3 regions of the Streptomyces sp. NPDC048111 genome follow, and region 3 is predicted to be linked to each of the others. Evidence: predicted binding sites of a transcription regulator. Region 3 holds the regulator's gene; each other region holds the start of a gene.
The links. Region 3 encodes HrcA, which represses chaperone genes, less so after heat shock. Its sites were predicted from a motif close to TTNGCACTCNGNNNNNCNGAGTGCNAA; they were not measured.
Positions count from the first base shown of each region.

Region 1: the regulator HrcA is predicted to act here: its motif matches at 3,477-3,503, upstream of groES (co-chaperone GroES).
Region 2: the regulator HrcA is predicted to act here: its motif matches at 2,234-2,260, upstream of groL (chaperonin GroEL).

Region 1 is NZ_JBIDBD010000014.1:26,896-32,906, forward strand. Features, by position in the region: gene ACGF3I_RS21920 (hypothetical protein) at 1-1,172, opposite strand, end outside; gene groL (chaperonin GroEL) at 1,259-2,887, opposite strand; gene groES (co-chaperone GroES) at 3,023-3,331, opposite strand; gene ACGF3I_RS21935 (response regulator transcription factor) at 3,566-4,255, shown strand; gene ACGF3I_RS21940 (sensor histidine kinase) at 4,245-5,636, shown strand; gene ACGF3I_RS21945 (LCP family protein) at 5,798-6,011, shown strand, end outside.
Region 2 is NZ_JBIDBD010000037.1:5,852-11,862, forward strand. Features, by position in the region: gene thrC (threonine synthase) at 1-319, shown strand, start outside; gene ACGF3I_RS32010 (MoaD/ThiS family protein) at 351-626, shown strand; gene ACGF3I_RS32015 (cold-shock protein) at 1,053-1,256, shown strand; gene groL (chaperonin GroEL) at 2,390-4,012, shown strand; gene ACGF3I_RS32025 (DUF4097 domain-containing protein) at 4,303-5,058, shown strand; gene ACGF3I_RS32030 (hypothetical protein) at 5,166-5,687, shown strand.
Region 3 is NZ_JBIDBD010000039.1:30,656-36,666, reverse strand. Features, by position in the region: gene ACGF3I_RS32565 (16S rRNA (uracil(1498)-N(3))-methyltransferase) at 281-1,024, opposite strand; gene ACGF3I_RS32560 (nitronate monooxygenase) at 1,021-2,112, opposite strand; gene dnaJ (molecular chaperone DnaJ) at 2,270-3,406, opposite strand; gene hrcA (heat-inducible transcriptional repressor HrcA) at 3,407-4,426, opposite strand; gene ACGF3I_RS32545 (MBL fold metallo-hydrolase) at 4,582-5,304, shown strand; gene ACGF3I_RS32540 (DUF3097 domain-containing protein) at 5,392-6,011, shown strand, end outside.

The DNA.
Region 1 (6,011 bases), on a different contig from region 3:
TCGTCGCCGGCGCACAGCAGCATGCGCTCCACGTCCCGGCGCATGCGCAGCATCAGGAAGTAGCCCCGCATCAGGTACTCCGGCGTCGACGCCGGCCAGCCGAGGCGGCGGTGCTCGGCGAACCAGTCGTGGAGCTGGTCCCGGCAGGCGTCCAGCGCCCGGTGCCCCAGCATCTCCACCGCCTGGCGCTGCAGTTCCTCATGGCCCAGCAGGACCACCTCGGACCGCGCGTCCTCCCCCTCCGTCCCCGATGCGGAACGCCGCAGCGAGAACGTCCGTCCTGCCTTGCTGCGCAGGAGGTCCTTCACCTCGTACGCGGTGGCGCCGGTGAGCCGGGCGAGGTCGTCCATCGTCAGACCGCCGCCGGCCGCGACGATCAGACCGAGCAGTGCCCGGTGCAGGTCCCCCGCCGTGAGGAAGCTCTTCAGCTCGCGCTCGGCCTCGTGCCTGATCGCCTTCGCCGAGGGTGAGGGGGTGAGCAGCCGCACCACGTCGGGGCTGCGCAGCGGATGGCCGTGCGCCACGTCGGGAGGCAGCGGCGGGTTGAGCCGGCCCGCGCACAGCACCCACAGCCCGGCCGTCGTGTCCATGGGCAGGAGACTCGCGATGCTGTGCGCGTCGGGGCCGGTGTGCACCCCGTGGTCCTCGTCGAGTCCGTCCACCAGGAGCACCAGGCGCTCGCGCCGCTCGGCGCAGATCCGGGCGGCCCGTTCGTACAGCGCGAGCAGGTGGGCCGCCCGGACCGTGGCGGGCAGGAAGGCGGGAAGCGCCTCCCCCGTCAGCTCGGCCAGCTGTTCCAGGACGACATCGACGTACGCCACCACATCGTTCTGCGCCCCGGACCGCGCGGTGACGAAGAACGGTACGACACGCACGCCCTCGGGCGGATGCAGGGCGAACCACGCCAGCAGAGCGGTCTTGCCGGCCCAGGCGTCCGCGCGCCACCAGGCGTACCCGGGGGTGGAGTCGGCGCGGCAGAACTTCGCAAGCTCCGCCAACTCGGCTTCCCGGCCCACCAGTTGGGACGGGGCCATCCGGCGGACATGCTCCCAGTACGCCGACCGGACCGCGGGCGCCGACCCCTGGGTGACGTAGACCGTGTTGCGGTCCCCGACCACCGCCGCGCCCACCACGTCGCTCAGCTCGACCGTCCGCCCCGCGTCCTCCCCCATATGCCCATCATGCCAACGCCGAAGGCCCGGCACCCCCCGAAGGGGACGCCGGGCCTCTGGTGTGCGGGGCTACCGCTGACCGGGGGTCAGTGGGAGTGGCCGTGACCGTGGCCGTGACCGGCCTCGGGCTCCTCCTCGGCCGGCTTCTCGACGACCAGGGTCTCGGTCGTGAGCAGCAGGGAGGCGATGGAGGCGGCGTTCTCCAGGGCGGAGCGGGTGACCTTGACCGGGTCGATGACGCCGGCCTTGACCAGGTCGCCGTACTCGCCGGTGGCGGCGTTGAAGCCGAAGCCCTTGTCGAGCTCGCTCACCTTGGAGGTGATGACGTAGCCCTCGAGGCCGGCGTTCTCGGCGATCCAGCGCAGCGGCTCGACGACGGCGCGGCGCACGACCGCGACACCGGTGGCCTCGTCGCCGGTCTTGTCGAGGTTGCCCTCGAGGACCTTGGCGGCGTGCACCAGGGCGGAGCCACCACCGGAGACGATGCCCTCCTCGACCGCGGCGCGGGTCGCGGAGATGGCGTCCTCCAGACGGTGCTTGCGCTCCTTGAGCTCCACCTCGGTGGCGGCACCGACCTTGATCACGCACACGCCGCCGGCCAGCTTCGCGAGGCGCTCCTGGAGCTTCTCGCGGTCCCAGTCGGAGTCCGTGGCCTCGATCTCGGCCTTGATCTGGGCGACGCGGCCCTCGACGTCGGCCTTGTTGCCGCCGCCGTCGACGATCGTGGTGTCGTCCTTGGTGATGGTGACGCGGCGCGCGGTGCCGAGCACCTCGAGACCGGCCTGGTCGAGCTTGAGGCCGACCTCTTCGGCGATGACGGTCGCACCGGTGAGGGTGGCGATGTCCTGCAGCATGGCCTTGCGGCGGTCGCCGAAGCCCGGGGCCTTGACGGCCACGGCGTTGAACGTGCCGCGGATCTTGTTGACGACCAGGGTGGAGAGCGCCTCGCCCTCGACATCCTCGGCGATGATCAGGAGCGGCTTGGAGGCGCCGGCCTGGATGACCTTCTCCAGGAGCGGCAGCAGGTCCTGGATCGAGGCGATCTTGCCCTGGTTGATCAGGATGTACGGGTCGTCGAGGACGGCCTCCATACGCTCCTGGTCGGTGACCATGTAGTGCGAGAGGTAGCCCTTGTCGAAGGCCATGCCCTCGGTGAACTCGAGGTCCACACCGAAGGTGTTGGACTCCTCGACGGTGATGACACCGTCCTTGCCGACCTTGTCCATGGCCTCGGCGATGAGCTCGCCGATCTGCTTGTCCTGGGCGGACAGCGCGGCGACGGCGGCGATGTCGGTCTTGTCCTCGATCGGACGGGCGGTCGCGAGCAGCTCGTCGGAGACGGCCTTGACCGCGGCGTCGATGCCCTTCTTCAGGGCGGCCGGGGAGGCGCCGGCGGCGACGTTGCGCAGACCCTCGCGGACCAGCGCCTGGGCCAGCACGGTCGCGGTGGTGGTGCCGTCACCCGCGATGTCGTTGGTCTTGGTCGCCACCTCCTTGACGAGCTGGGCGCCCAGGTTCTCGTACGGGTCGTCGAGCTCGACCTCGCGCGCGATGGTCACGCCGTCGTTGGTGATGGTGGGGGCGCCGAACTTCTTGTCGATGACGACGTTGCGGCCCTTGGGGCCGATCGTCACCTTCACGGTGTCGGCAAGCTTGTTGACGCCGCGCTCAAGGGCGCGACGGGCGTCCTCGTCGAACTTCAGGATCTTCGCCATGGGAGCGGTTCAGCCCTCTCGAAACTCGGGTTAATGACACTGCGCCCCTCGCCGCCCGGCAATCAGCGGGGTGACCAGGGGCGCAGCTCTCAAAGCATTCGCTTCGAACGCGAAGTACTCACGTACTCCGGTGAATTACTTCTCGATGACCGCAAGCACGTCGCGGGCCGAGAGGACGAGGTACTCCTCGCCGTTGTACTTCACCTCGGTGCCGCCGTACTTGCTGTACAGCACGATGTCGCCGGTGCTGACGTCGAGCGGAAGGCGCTCGCCGTTCTCGAAGCGGCCCGGGCCCACGGCCAGGACGACGCCCTCCTGGGGCTTCTCCTTGGCGGTGTCCGGAATGACCAGGCCGGAGGCCGTGGTCTGCTCGGCGTCGAGCGGCTGGACCACAATGCGGTCCTCGAGCGGCTTGATGGCAACCTTGGAGCTGGTGGTCGTCACGATCCGGTCTCCCCCTTCGGAGATCTCACGGGGTTAACTGTCTGGGGTGGCGACCAGGTGGATCCGTCGTCGCGGGTGCCGGACCTGCCCGTCGCTACTTGGCACTCTCCGGTGGGGAGTGCCAGAAGCGAGACTAGGACGGCGATTAGCACTCGGTCAAGCGGAGTGCCAATGTGCCACCGCCGCGGCGGATCGCGCGGGGCCCGCCTCCGGGCCTGTGTGACCCTGGAGGGCATGCGCATTCTGGTCGTCGAGGACGAAACCGGGCTCGCCGACTCGCTGCGTCGGGGCATCTCCGCCGAGGGGCACTGGGTCGACCTCGCCCACGACGGCCACCGCGGGCTCGACCTCGCGCTCACCGGCGGGTACGACGCGGTCGTGCTCGATCTGATGCTGCCGGGGCTCAGCGGCTACGAGATCTGCCGCCGGATGCGCGCGCTCGGCGATCCCACCCCGGTCCTGATGCTGACCGCGCGCGACGGCGAGTACGACGAGGCCGACGGGCTCGACTCGGGGGCGGACGACTATCTGACCAAGCCGTTCTCGTTCGTGGTGCTGCTCGCCCGGCTGCGGGCGCTCGGCCGCCGGGCGGGCGCCGAACGCCCGGGCCCGCTCCAGGCCGGTGACCTCACGCTCGACCCCGGCGCCCGGCGCTGCCGCCGGGACGGCCGCGAGATCGAGCTGACCGCGCGCGAACTGGCCGTCCTCGCCTGCCTGATGGCCGAGCCGGGACGGGCCGTGACCAAGCAGCACGTCCTGGACGAGGTCTGGGACGGCGGCACGGGCACGGCCGGCGGGATCGATCCGAACATCGTCGAGGTGTACGTCTCCTCGCTCCGCAAGAAGATCGACGCCCCGTTCGGGCGCCGGTCGATCCTGACCGTGCACGGCGTCGGTTACCGGATGTCCCCCGATGGCGGCTGAGCCGCGCCGCCGGACCGTGGGGCGGCTGCTGCCGAGGACCGTGCGGGGCAAGGTGGCCGCTGCCGCGGCCCTCGCGATGGCGCTGCTGCTCGCCGCGGGCGGGATCTGGCTCTTCCTCGTCCTGCGCTCCAATCTGCTGGACAACACCACGGGCCGCACCGAACTGGCGGCCCGCAAGGTCGCCGCCCAGGTCGACGCCGGGACCGTACGCCCGCAGCTCCCGCCGCCGGACGACGGCGTGGACCTGGTCGTGGTCCTGGACGAGCGGGGCCGGGTGAGCGCGGCGAGTCAGCGCACCGGGGCCGCCGCGGAGCTGGCCGGGCTGCGCCCGCCGCCCGGCCGGGACTCGGCGTCGCGGGTCCTGAACGAGGGCGGCCGGCACGAGGTCGCGGTGGTCGTCCGCGCCCAGCTGCCCGGCGGGCCCGCGAGCTACGTGTACGGCACGACCGTCCTCAACGACGTGGACGACGCCACCGGCGCCATCGGCTGGGCGCTGCTCGCCAGCGCCCCGCCGCTGATCGCGCTGGCCGCCGCCATCGCCTGGGCCGGCACCGGGCTCGCGCTGCGCCCGGTCACCTCGATCCGCACCGAGCTGGCCGAGGTCAGTTCGAGCGAGCTGGACCGGCGGGTGCCCGATCCGGGCGGCGGTGACGAGATCGCGCTGCTCGCCCGGACCGTGAACGCCACCCTCGACCGGCTCGAACAGGCCCATGTCCGCCAGCGCGAGTTCGTCGCGGACGCCTCGCACGAGCTGCGCAACCCGATCGCCGCCGTCCGCTCGCGGCTCGAAGTCGCCCTGACGTCACCGGACTTGGCCGCCGTCAGGGCCGCGCTCGACGACACCGAGCGGCTCCAGCGGATCGCCGCCGACCTGCTGCTCCTGGCCCGCCTCGACGCCCGGCACCGGCCGCTCGCCGAGCCCGTCGACCTCGCGCTCATCGCCGCCGAGGACACCGCGCGCCGGCGCGCCGCCCGGGTCCCGGTACGGCTCGCGGCCGACGCCCCCGTACCGGTGCGCGGCGATCCCGCGCAGCTGGAGCGGATGCTGGCCAACCTCGTCGACAACGCCGTGCGTCACGCGCGGACGGCGGTACGGGTGCGGGCCGCGCGCGAGGGGGACGGCGCGGTCGTGGAGGTACGCGACGACGGGCCCGGGGTGCCGGCCGCCGACCGGGCGCGGATCTTCGAGCGCTTCGTACGGCTCGACGCGGCCCGCGCCCGGGAGAGCGGCGGCACCGGGCTCGGGCTGGCTATCGCCCGCGAGATCGCGCGGGCCCACGGCGGTGAGCTGACGGCGGGAGCGGGGCCGGGCGCGGTGTTCACGGTGCGGCTGCCGGCGCGGCGACCGGACGAGGTCGCGCAGGAGCGGGCGGGCGCCTGAGAGGGCGGCCCGGTCCGGGGGCCGGGCGCCGTGCGGGTGTCCGGCCCGTGGGGGCGGGTCCCCGGCTGGTGAGCGCCCGCGCGTCCGGGCGGCCCGGGTTCTGAAGGCGTCTTCAGGACCTTCAGGATTCCTTCAGCGCCCCGGGCCAAGGATCGGTCGGCGTGAGCCATCGCCGAGAGAGCCGCAGCCCCGCCGACCGAGAGCGCCGCAGCCGGGGCGGCCGCCGCAGGAGACGTTCCGGGCCGGTGCGCCTGCTGCGCGCGTTCGTCGTGTGCGCCGTCGCCCTGGCGCTCTGCGCCCTGGCCGGCGGCTGGTACCTGTACCGCGACCTGGCCGGGAGCATCGGCACCTCGCGGGCGCTCGGGGACGGCGCGC
Region 2 (6,011 bases), on a different contig from region 3:
GGCGGACGGCCCCTACGTCCTGGACATCGCGCGCCGCACGGGCGGTGCGGTGGAGGACGTGAACGACGAGCAGATCGTGGACGCCATCAAGCTGCTCGCCCGCACCGAGGGCATCTTCGCGGAGACCGCGGGCGGTGTGACGGTCGGCGTGACGCGCAAGCTCATCGAGGCCGGCCTCCTCGACCCGTCGCTCACCACCGTCGTGCTCAACACCGGTGACGGGCTCAAGACCCTGGACGCGGTGGCGGCCACCTCCCAGGCGACCGCGACCATCCGTCCCAGCCTGGACGCCTTCCGCGACGCGGGCCTCGCCCACTGAGCACTGCCGAACGACTAGGAGCACCGACACCATGAGCGTGAACGTCCGCATCCCCACCATCCTGCGCACCTACACGGGCGGCCAGGCCGAGGTCGCCGCCGAGGGCACCACCCTCGCCGAGGTCATCGCCGACCTGGAGAAGAACCACACGGGCATCGCCGCGCGCGTCCTGGACGACCAGGGCAAGCTGCGCCGCTTCGTCAACGTGTACGTCAACGACGACGACGTCCGCTTCGAGCAGGGCCTGGAGACGGCCACGCCCGACGGTGCCGGTGTCTCGATCATCCCGGCGGTCGCTGGCGGCTGAACGCCGCAGCACCCCTGCACCCGCCGAACGCCGCGCGCGGTATTCGGAATTGCCCCCTCCGCACGAGAAGCGGAGGGGGCAATTCAACATGGTTGAGCGGGGTACAGTTGGGGAAGCCCCTTCGCTTCGTGTGCCGAGCGCATATGAGAACGCGACAACATGGGGTCAAAGTGTGAGAGCCCTTTGCGCCTTAAGTGCGCTTTGCCCGGCCCGACTTGCCCCGGAATGTTGAATTGATGGCATTCCGCTCTCCTCGCGTGCCCGGAATTCTCGTCCGATTGACCTGTTGCAGAGGGCAGTTGGGCAGATACATTCAGCCGCGGTCGACGCGTTCCGGCGCACACCCTCTCCTGTCGGAGGGTGCAGGTCTGACCCGGGTCCGCGAAGTGTGGTCCCGTGCAAGGGCCAGTAATAGGGGAGTTAGGCATGGCTCAGGGCACCGTCAAGTGGTTCAACGCGGAGAAGGGGTACGGCTTCATCGCGGTCGACGGTGGTGCGGATGTTTTCGTCCACTACAGCGCGATCCAGATGGACGGTTACCGCACCCTTGAAGAAGGTCAGCGAGTCGAGTTCGAGATCTCGCAGGGCCAGAAGGGTCCGCAGGCGGACATGGTCAAGCTCGCCGTCTGATCTCGGCGCGATCGACCACCGACGCAAGCAGGCATGAAGGGGGCCACCCCCAAAGGTGGCCCCCTTCACGCATCCCCTCCCCCTGGGGCTCCGCCCCGGGCCCCGAGCGCTTGCCCGGCCGCCCGTGCAGGGTTCGAAGGGCGCGGGCCCCTGCGGCTCCGCCCCAGACCCCGGGGGCGCTTGCCCACCGGCCCGCCCGTGACGGGGGTTGGCTGGGCACCGGCTCCCTGGGGCTGCGCCCCAGACCCCGAGGCGCTTGCCCACCCGCCCGCCCGTGCAGGGGGTTGTATCGGCTGAGCCCTGGGGCTGCGCCCCAGACCCCCCAGGGGGCTTGCCCACCCGCCCGCCCGTGACGCGGGTTGAAGGGTTCGGCCCCTGGGGCTGCGCCCCAGACCCGCTGAGGGGCTCCGCCCCTCGAACCCCGGCGGGGGCTGCGCCCCCTGCACCCCCGCTTTCGCGCCTGAACGGCGCTCGTCCTCAATCGCCGGACGGGCTGAGGTGGCCGATGCGGGCCAGCACCAGTGCTGCTAGGGGCGCGGGGAACTGCGCGAGAAGCGACCGCGGTCCGCACACGACCGCGGAGCCAAGGGGTGCGGGGAACTGCGCAACCCCCGGGCACCCCCAGCCCTGCCAGGGGCGCGGGGAACTGCGCGAGCAAGCGGGCACGGTCCGCATGCGACCGAGGTTTTTGGGGGCGCGGGGAACTGCGCGAGAAGCGACCACGGCCCGCAGGGGAGAGGGGGTTCGAGGGGCGCGGGGAACGGCGCGAGGAGCGAGCACGGCCCGCACACGGACGAGGGGTTGAGGGGCGCGGGGAACTGCGCACACCCCGGGCCCCGGGGGGCGGGCGGCCCCGGGTGGCATCCGCGGGCCCCCGGGGCGGCGCCCCCGGGACAGGCCGACCCGCAGGGCAAATCAGAGCGCCCGGTTCAAGAGACTCGCTTGCACTCGCAGGTGCCGAGTGCTAATCATTGGGCTTAGCACTCTCCAGGTGAGAGTGACAGAACTTGGATCGGGCCAGTGAGGCCCGCAACCCGGGTGGGGCAAGGAACCACAAGGGCTGCAGGCCGTCCGTCGCGGGCACGAGCGCGATCCACGAAGAACGCCACCCCTGTCCGGGAGGACCACTTCACATGGCCAAGATCATCGCGTTCGACGAGGAGGCACGGCGCGGTCTCGAGCGCGGGATGAACCAGCTCGCCGACGCCGTCAAGGTCACCCTCGGCCCCAAGGGCCGCAACGTCGTCCTCGAGAAGAAGTGGGGCGCCCCCACGATCACCAACGATGGTGTTTCCATCGCCAAGGAGATCGAGCTCGAGGACCCGTACGAGAAGATCGGCGCCGAGCTGGTCAAGGAAGTCGCCAAGAAGACGGACGACGTCGCCGGTGACGGAACGACCACCGCGACCGTCCTCGCCCAGGCCCTGGTGCGCGAGGGTCTGCGCAACGTCGCCGCCGGCGCCAACCCGATGGCCCTGAAGCGCGGCATCGAGAAGGCCGTCGAGGCCGTCTCCGCCGCCCTCCTGGAGCAGGCGAAGGATGTCGAGACCAAGGAGCAGATCGCTTCGACGGCCTCCATCTCCGCCGCCGACACCCAGATCGGCGAACTCATCGCCGAGGCGATGGACAAGGTCGGCAAGGAAGGCGTCATCACGGTCGAGGAGTCGCAGACCTTCGGTCTCGAGCTCGAGCTCACCGAGGGCATGCGCTTCGACAAGGGCTACATCTCGGCGTACTTCGCCACCGACATGGAGCGTATGGAGGCGTCGCTCGACGACCCGTACATCCTGATCGTCAACTCGAAGATCAGCTCGGTCAAGGACCTGCTGCCGCTCCTCGAGAAGGTCATGCAGTCCGGCAAGCCGCTGCTGATCATCGCCGAGGACGTCGAGGGCGAGGCCCTGTCGACCCTGGTCGTCAACAAGATCCGTGGCACCTTCAAGTCCGTCGCCGTCAAGGCCCCGGGCTTCGGTGACCGCCGCAAGGCCATGCTCGGCGACATCGCCATCCTCACGGGCGGCACCGTCATCTCCGAGGAGGTCGGCCTCAAGCTGGAGAACGCCGGTCTCGACCTGCTCGGCCGCGCCCGCAAGGTCGTCATCACCAAGGACGAGACGACGATCGTCGACGGCTCCGGTGACAGCGACCAGGTCCAGGGCCGCGTCAACCAGATCCGCGCCGAGATCGAGAACAGCGACTCGGACTACGACCGCGAGAAGCTCCAGGAGCGCCTCGCCAAGCTCGCCGGCGGCGTGGCCGTCATCAAGGCGGGCGCGGCCACCGAGGTCGAGCTCAAGGAGCGCAAGCACCGCATCGAGGACGCCGTTCGCAACGCGAAGGCGGCCGTCGAGGAGGGCATCGTCGCCGGTGGTGGCGTGGCCCTGCTCCAGGCTTCCGCGGTCTTCGAGAAGCTTGAGCTCGACGGTGACGAGGCGACCGGCGCCAACGCCGTGAAGCTCGCCCTGGAGGCCCCGCTCAAGCAGATCGCCGTCAACGGTGGTCTCGAGGGTGGCGTCGTCGTGGAGAAGGTGCGCAACCTGGCCGTCGGCCACGGTCTGAACGCCGCGACCGGCGAGTACGTCGACATGATCGCCGAGGGCATCATCGACCCGGCGAAGGTCACGCGCTCCGCGCTGCAGAACGCCGCCTCCATCGCGGCGCTCTTCCTCACCACCGAGGCCGTCATCGCCGACAAGCCGGAGAAGGCCGCCGCGGCCGCTCCGGGCGGCATGCCGGGCGGTGACATGGACTTCTGAGCCCCGGCTCAGCAGCTCCTGGTCGTAACCGAGGGCGGCACCCCCATCGCGGGGGTGCCGCCCTCGGGCGTTCCCCGAACCTCTCCCGCACGTCCACCTCCGAACCTCTCCCGCACTTCTTCCGGACTTCTCCCGTGGTTCGCGCAGTGTGCGGGGTTCGGTTTTCCCACCCATCGAAGGTGGTGCTGGCTCCATGGTGAAGGCCTTCGGGCGGGGCTAACTTGGTGATCGGAGGGCGCGACCGGCCCTGATCGGCACACAGCCGACTGACGTACACCTGGGGGAGTTTCATGCGTACCGCACGCCGGCTGATCCGTACCGTCGCGGCAGCGAGCCTGACCGCGCTCGCGGTCGTCGCGCTGGGCGCGTGCGGCTCGATGGACGCGATGGGCGACACGACGTTCAAGGACGACGCGAAGCTCAAGGACCGCATCACCGCGGTACGCATAGACGGCCGAGCGGACGGCTTCCGGGTGCGCGGCAAGAACAAGCTGACCCAGGCGTCCGTGCACCGCGAGGTCACCTACCGGGGCAAGTCGAAGCCGCAGGATCCGACGTTCCGGGTGGACAACGGCGTACTGGTCCTCGGCGGTTGCGCGGGCCACTGCTCGGTGGACTACGTGGTGGACGTCCCGGCGGGCGTCCCCGTCACGGGCACGACACGAGCGGGCCGGCTGAGCCTGTCGTCCGTGGGTCAGGTGCAGGTGTCCACCGACGACGGCGGAGTGAAGGTGCGCGGCGCGACGGGCCCGGTCGACATCCGCACGAGCAACGGCGCGATCGACGCGGACGGCCTGAAGGGCGCGAACACCACGGCCACCACATCGAACGGCTCGATCTCCCTCTCGCCCGACACGGCCCAGGACATCACGGCCCGCTCCAGCAACGGCAGCATCACGGTGACGGCCCCGCGCGCCCCCTACCGCGTCTCGGCCCGCACCAGCCACGGCCGCCAGGCTCTCGGCATACCCGACGACCCCTCCGCCCCCCACCACCTGACGCTGACGAGCGCCAACGGCGGCATCACCCTGAAGCAAGCCAAGTAGCCTCGGCGAACCGCCACCCCACCCCCGCCTCGGACCGTCACCGGCCGTCACACTCCGCGCCCATTCGGACGCGAAGCGCAACAAGTGACGACTAAGGTGGGAGCCAAGTGCGCAACAAGGGAGGGGTGTTGGCGACGAGCGAGGATGAGGGAGCGCCGCATCCACCGCCCCGGATGTTCGGCGTGCTGGACGTGGGGGCCGCGGCGGCGGGCGACGTGGTCGCCGAGCTGTCGTCCTTCACGACGTTCCGGCGCCGGGTGGACGAACTGCTCCGCACCCTCAAAGGGTCACCGGCCGGCCCGCACGAAGTGGGTCAACAGCGCGTGGCCCGCGACCAGTTCGGCGGCGGGGCCGCCGCCTTCCACGAGGCATCGGGCCTGTTCGCCTCCTACGACAGGGTGATCGCCGAACTGGAAACCCTGTCGACTCTGCTGGCGGACTCCCTTGAAGGCATGGGCATCGCGGTCCTCGCCTCGCACGAGGGCTACCAGAACATTGACGAGGACGTCCGCCGACGGATGGCCGCGATCAGCGAGGAGACCAGAAAGCACTACGGCCCCGCCCCTGCCCGGCCCGCCCCGGCCCCGGGCAAGCCCCGCCCCGGCGGCGACACCGGAGGCACGATCTGATGGGCGCGAGCACCCCCTTCGAGGGAATGAGCCACGAGGCGATGCTGGCCTGGCTGGACCGGGCGAACGGAGGCACGGTCCAACAAGCGGCCGACCGGCTGGCCGCCGCGGCCCAGGAGATCCGCACGATCGCGGACGACCTGAAGGTCCGCCCCCAGTGGGTGGAGTGGAAGGGTGCGGGCGCGGACGCGTTCCGCACCTGGAGCGCGGACCTGGCCAACGCCGCGCTCCGCCTGGGCGACTTCAGCGAAGGCTCCGCAAAATGGCTGACCCAGGCCGCATCCGCCATCGCCACGGCCCAGGCGGCCATGCCCCGAGCCACCC
Region 3 (6,011 bases):
TCGCCTGCGGTAGCCCCCTTGCGGCCATCCCGGCCCTCTTCCGGGGCTGCGCCCCAGCCCGGCGCCTCACAGGTCGCGGGCTGCGCCCCAGCCCGGCGCCTTACAGGTCGGCCGCGGGCCGTGCCCGCTTGCTCGCGCAGTTCCCCGCGCCCCTAACCCCCTGGTCGTGCGCGGACCGTGGTCGCTTCTCGCGCAGTTCCCCGCGCCCCTGGCGGGGCCGGTGGCCTTGGGGGATCGGGGGCGAGCGGCGTTCAGGCGCGGGGGGGCAGGAGGCGACGGGTCAGGACCAGCGGCCCGTTCGGGACAGGAGGACGGCTGCCGCCGCCGTGCCCGCTGTCGAGGTGCGCAGTACGCTCGCGCCCAGGCGGTACGGGCGCGCGCCCGCCTCGGCGAAGGCCGCCAGTTCGTCCGGGGAGACGCCGCCCTCGGGGCCCACCACCACGACGATCTCGCCGCTCGCCGGCAGCTCCGCCGTGGCCAGGGCCTCCGAGGGGTGGTCGCGGTCCTCGTGCAGCACCATCGCCAGGTCCGCCCCGGCGAGCAGGGGGGCGAGCTGTTTCGTGGTGCGGGCCTCGTGCACCTCGGGGAAGCGGACCCGGCGGGACTGCTTGCCCGCCTCGCGGGCCGTACTGCGCCACTTGGCAAGGGACTTGGCGCCCCGCTCGCCCTTCCACTGGGTGATGCAGCGCGCCGCCTGCCACGGCACGATCGCGTCCACGCCGGTCTCGGTCATCGTCTCCACGGCGACCTCGCCCCGGTCGCCCTTGGGCAGCGCCTGCACCACCGTGATGCGGACCGCGGGCTCGTCCTCGGTGGCGGTCGCGGTGACCCGCACGACCAGGCGGTCCTTGCCCTCGGCGGCGACGACCACCGCGTCCGCCCAGCTGCCCGCGCCGTCGGTGAGCGTGACCCGCTCGTCCGCGCGCAGACGCTTGACGGAGACCGCGTGGCGCCCCTCGGCGCCGTCCAGGACGTACTCGCCGCCGCCCGGCACCTTGTCGACAACGAAGACCGGGGCGGTCATGACGCACTCCTCATGTTCCTCAGGTTCTGCAGGGTGACGGTCAACTCGGCTGCTGCGGCGTCGAGTTCGTCCGCCAGGACCTCGACGAGCCGACCCGCCGGAAGCTCACGGGCGAGCCGGTGGCCCTGGCCCGCCCAGAGCGCCATGCCCTGGGGGTCGCCCGCGGCGGCGGCGGCCTTGCGCACGGCGGCGGTGAGCTGGTGCACCTGGGGGTAGCCGGCGGGGGCGTACGGGCCGTGCTCGCGCATGAAACGGTTCACCAGGCCGCGGGCCGGCCGCCCGGAGAAGGCCCGCGTCAACTCCGTACGGACGAAGAGCGGGTTGGTCAGGGCCTGCTTGTGCAGCACGTTCGCACCGGACTCCGGGCACACCAGGAACGCCGTGCCCAGCTGCGCCGCGTCCGCGCCGGCCGCGAGCACCGCGGCGATCTGGGCCCCGCGCATCAGGCCGCCGCTCGCGACGATCGGCAGCTGCACCGCCTCGCGGACGAGGCCGATCAGCGTGAGCAGTCCGATGCCGGCGCCGCCCGCCTCGGGGTCGTCGCGGTGGGTGCCCTGGTGGCCGCCCGCCTCGACGCCCTGCACGCACACCGCGTCCGCGCCCGCCCACTGCGCGGCCTGCGCCTCCTGGGGCGTGGTGACGGTGACGATCGTGTACGTGCCGACCTTGGCGAAGGCGTCGAGCACGGCGCGCTCGGGGCAGCCGAAGGTGAACGAGACGACCGGCACCGGGTCCTCGCGCAGGATGGCGAGCTTGGCCTCGTAGTTGTCGTCGCCGCCGGAGTCCGCGTCGCCGAGCGGCGTCTCGTACCAGGAGGCCTCGCCGGCGAGCTGGTGGCGGTAGACCTCGATGGCGGCGGGGTCGGTGTGCGGTTCCTGCGGCATGAACAGGTTGACGCCGAAGGGCTGGCCGGTCAGCCCCCGCACCTGCTTGATCTCCTGGTACATGCCGTCGGCGGTCTTGTACCCGGCGGCCAGGAATCCGAGCCCCCCGGCCTCGGACACGGCCGCGGCCAGCGCCGGACCGGAGGCGCCGCCCGCCATGGGCGCCTGCACGATCGGATACCGGCAGAGATCGGTCAAAGCCATGCCCGCATCGTGCCACGCGGTTGCTCCCGCGCCGAATCGCCGGATCGCCACGGGGCAGTGACCCTGGCCACGATTCCGGGCGCCGCGCCGGGGCGGCGCCCGCCGAAAACGGAAGGGGCCGTGGGGGAGATCTCCCCCACGGCCCCCTCCACCGGACTCAGCGTCCGTTGAACGCGTCCTTCAGACGGGAGAACAGGCCCTGCTGGCCGGGCTGGAACTGCCCGGTGGGGCGCTCCTCGCCGCGCAGCTTGGCCAGCTGGCGCAGCAGGTCCTCCTGCTGCGGGTCCAGCTTGCTCGGGGTCAGGACCTCGACGTGGACGATCAGGTCGCCGCGCCCGCCGCCGCGCAGATGCGTGATGCCGCGGCCGTGCAGCGGAATGGACTGGCCGGACTGGCTGCCCGGGCGGATGTCCACCTCCTCCATGCCGTCGAGCGTCTGGAGCGGCACCTTGGTGCCGAGCGCCGCCGCCGTCATGGGGATGGTGACCGTGCAGTGCAGGTCGTCGCCACGGCGCTGGAAGACGTCGTGCGGCACCTCGTGGATCTCCACGTACAGGTCGCCGGCGGGGCCGCCGCCGGGGCCGACCTCGCCCTCGCCCGCGAGCTGGATCCGGGTGCCGTTGTCGACGCCGGCCGGGATCTTCACGGTGAGGCTGCGCCGCGAGCGGATCCGGCCGTCGCCCGCGCACTCCGGGCACGGAGTGGGGACCACGGTGCCGAAGCCCTGGCACTGGGGGCAGGGGCGCGAGGTCATGACCTGGCCCAGGAAGGAGCGGGTGACCTGGGACACCTCGCCGCGACCGCGGCACATGTCACAGGTCTGCGCGGAGGTGCCGGGGGCTGCGCCCTCGCCCGAGCAGGTCGTGCACACCACGGCGGTGTCGACCTGGATCTCCTTGGTGGTGCCGAAGGCCGCCTCGTTGAGGTCGATCTCCAGACGGATCATGGCGTCCTGGCCGCGGCGGGTCCGCGAGCGCGGGCCGCGCTGCGACGCCGTGCCGAAGAAGGCGTCCATGATGTCCGAGAAGTTGCCGAAGCCGCCCGCGCCGAAGCCGCCGGCCCCGCCGCCGCCCGACGACGACAGCGGGTCGCCGCCGAGGTCGTAGACCTGCTTCTTCTGCGGGTCCGACAGCACCTCGTACGCGGCGTTGATCTCCTTGAAGCGCTCCTGCGTCTTCGGGTCCGGATTCACGTCCGGGTGGAGTTCGCGTGCGAGGCGCCGGAACGCCTTCTTGATCTCGTCCTGTGATGCGTCGCGGCGCACGCCGAGTACGGCGTAGTAGTCCGTGGCCACTTACGACTCCGCCAGGATCTGTCCGACGTAACGTGCCACTGCGCGTACCGCTCCCATCGTTCCGGGGTAATCCATGCGGGTCGGTCCGACCACGCCGAGTTTGGCGACCGCCTCGCCGCCGGAACCGTAGCCGACCGAGACGACGGACGTGGAGTTCAGTCCTTCATGGGCGTTGTTCTCGTGCCCGATGCGTACGGTCATGCCCGATTCCTTGGCCTCGCCGAGCAGCTTGAGCAGCACGACCTGCTCCTCAAGCGCCTCCAGCACCGGCCTGATGGTCAGCGGGAAGTCGTGTCCGAAGCGGGTGAGATTGGCGGTGCCGCCGATCATCAGCCGCTCCTCGGTCTCTTCGACCAGGGTTTCCAGGAGGGTGGCGAGGACCGTCGAAACGGTTCCCCGGTCCTCGGGTTCGAAGGACTCCGGCAGGTCCTGCACCAGTTGCGGCACGTCCGCGAAGCGGCGTCCCACCACTCGTGCGTTGAGCCGGGCCCTCAGGTCCGCGAGCGCGGCCTCGCCGAACGGCGCCGGGCAGTCGACCATGCGCTGCTCGACGCGGCCGGTGTCCGTGATCAGCACCAGCATCAGCCGGGCCGCCGCGAGGGAGAGGAGCTCCACGTGCCGCACCGTGGACCGGGTCAGCGACGGGTACTGGACGACCGCGACCTGCCGGGTCAGCTGCGCGAGCAGCCGCACCGTGCGGGCCACGACGTCGTCCAGGTCGACCGCGCTGTCCAGGAAGTTCTGGATCGCGCGGCGCTCCGGCGACGACAGGGGCTTGACGCCCGCGAGCCGGTCGACGAAGAGCCGGTAGCCCTTGTCCGTCGGGATGCGGCCGGCGCTGGTGTGGGGCTGGGCGATGAAGCCCTCCTCCTCCAGGACGGCCATGTCGTTGCGCACGGTCGCCGGGGAGACGCCCAGGGCGTGCCGCTCGGTCAGGGCCTTGGACCCGACCGGCTCCTCGGTGCCGACGTAGTCCTGGACGATGGCGCGCAGCACCTCGAGCCTGCGTTCACTGAGCATCGCGCACACCTCCAGTTGCCGTCCGTTTTGGCACTCGCTGTGTTCGAGTGCCAGCAAACCCCCGGCCAGTGTACGGCCCACCGGTACGCCCCGGGCAAGGCGGCCGACCACGCTACCGCGCGGTGTCGCCCCGCGATTGCCGATAGCGTCGCGTCATGGACGTGCGTTGGGAAGAGGTGGGCTGGGAGCGGCTCGGCGTCGGAGTGGGGCGCAGACGCCTTCCCGGCTGGGACGCCACGGCCGCGCTGGTCGCCGGCGAGCGCTCGCTCCTGCTGTGCGACACCGGCGCGACGCTCCGCGAGGGCGCCGAACTGCGCGCCCAGGCCGAGGCGCTCTTCGGCCGTCGTGTGACCCATATCGCGCTCAGCCACCCCCACTTCGACCACGTCCTCGGCACGGCGGCGTTCGCCGGGGCCGAGGTGTACGCGGCGGTCGGCATCGGGCGGGCGCTCGGCCGGGAGGAGCTGCGTGCCGACGCGGTGGCGCAGGGGGTGGCTCCGCGGGAGGCGTCCGAGGCGGTGGACGTCCTGGTGCTGCCGCACCACGAGGTGAGCGGCGAGTGGACGCTGGACCTGGGGGGCCGTCAGGTGCTGCTCGCGAACGTCGGCCCCGGGCACACCGGGCACGACCTGGCGGTGCTCGTGCCGGCCGCGGGCGACTCCCCGGAGATCGTCTTCTGCGGGGACCTCGTGGAGGAGTCGGGCGAGCCCCAGGCCGGCCCCGACGCCCTCCCCTCCCGCTGGCCGGCCGCCCTGGACCGCCTGCTCGCGCTGGGCGGCGAGCGGGCGGTGTACGTGCCGGGGCACGGGGCGGTGGTGGACGCGGCGTTCGTCCGGGGGCAGCGGGAGGGGCTGGCGAGGCGGTTCGGGGTGTCGTAGCGCCGGCGCCGCGCAAACGGCGGCGCGTGCGGTGCCGGGCGCACCACTGCCGCCCGCGCGGGGCCGGCCTCGCCAATAATGAGCCCTATGCGCAGCTACAGCCCGGACCTGACCCCGCCCTGGAAGAAGAAGCAGGCGCCCGTTCCCGAGGTGCCCGCCGAGGTCGATCTCGTCGTCGAGGAAGTCTCCACCGGATTCTGCGGGGCGGTGATCCGCTGCGAGAAGACGGCCGAGGGGCCGACGGTCACCCTGGAGGACCGGTTCGGCAAGCACCGCGTCTTCCCGCTCGTGCCGCGCGGGTTCCTCCTGGAGGGCAAGGCGGTCACCCTCGTACGTCCCTCGGGCGCGGCCCCCGCGCCCCAGCGGCCCGCCCGTACCGCCTCCGGGTCGATCGCCGTGCCCGGAGCGCGGGCGCGGGTCGCCCGGGCGGGGCGGATCTATGTCGAGGGGCGGCACGACGCGGAGCTGGTCGAGCGGGTCTGGGGTGACGACCTGCGCATCGAGGGTGTGGTCGTCGAGTACCTGGAGGGCATCGACGACCTCCCGGCGATCGTCGCCGAGTTCGCCCCCGGGCCGGACGCGCGGCTCGGGGTCCTGGTGGACCATCTCGTGCCCGGGTCGAAGGAGTCCCGTATCGCGGCGTCCGTGACGCATCCGGACGTGCTGGTCGTCGGGCACCCCTACATCGACGTGTGGGAGGCCGTGAA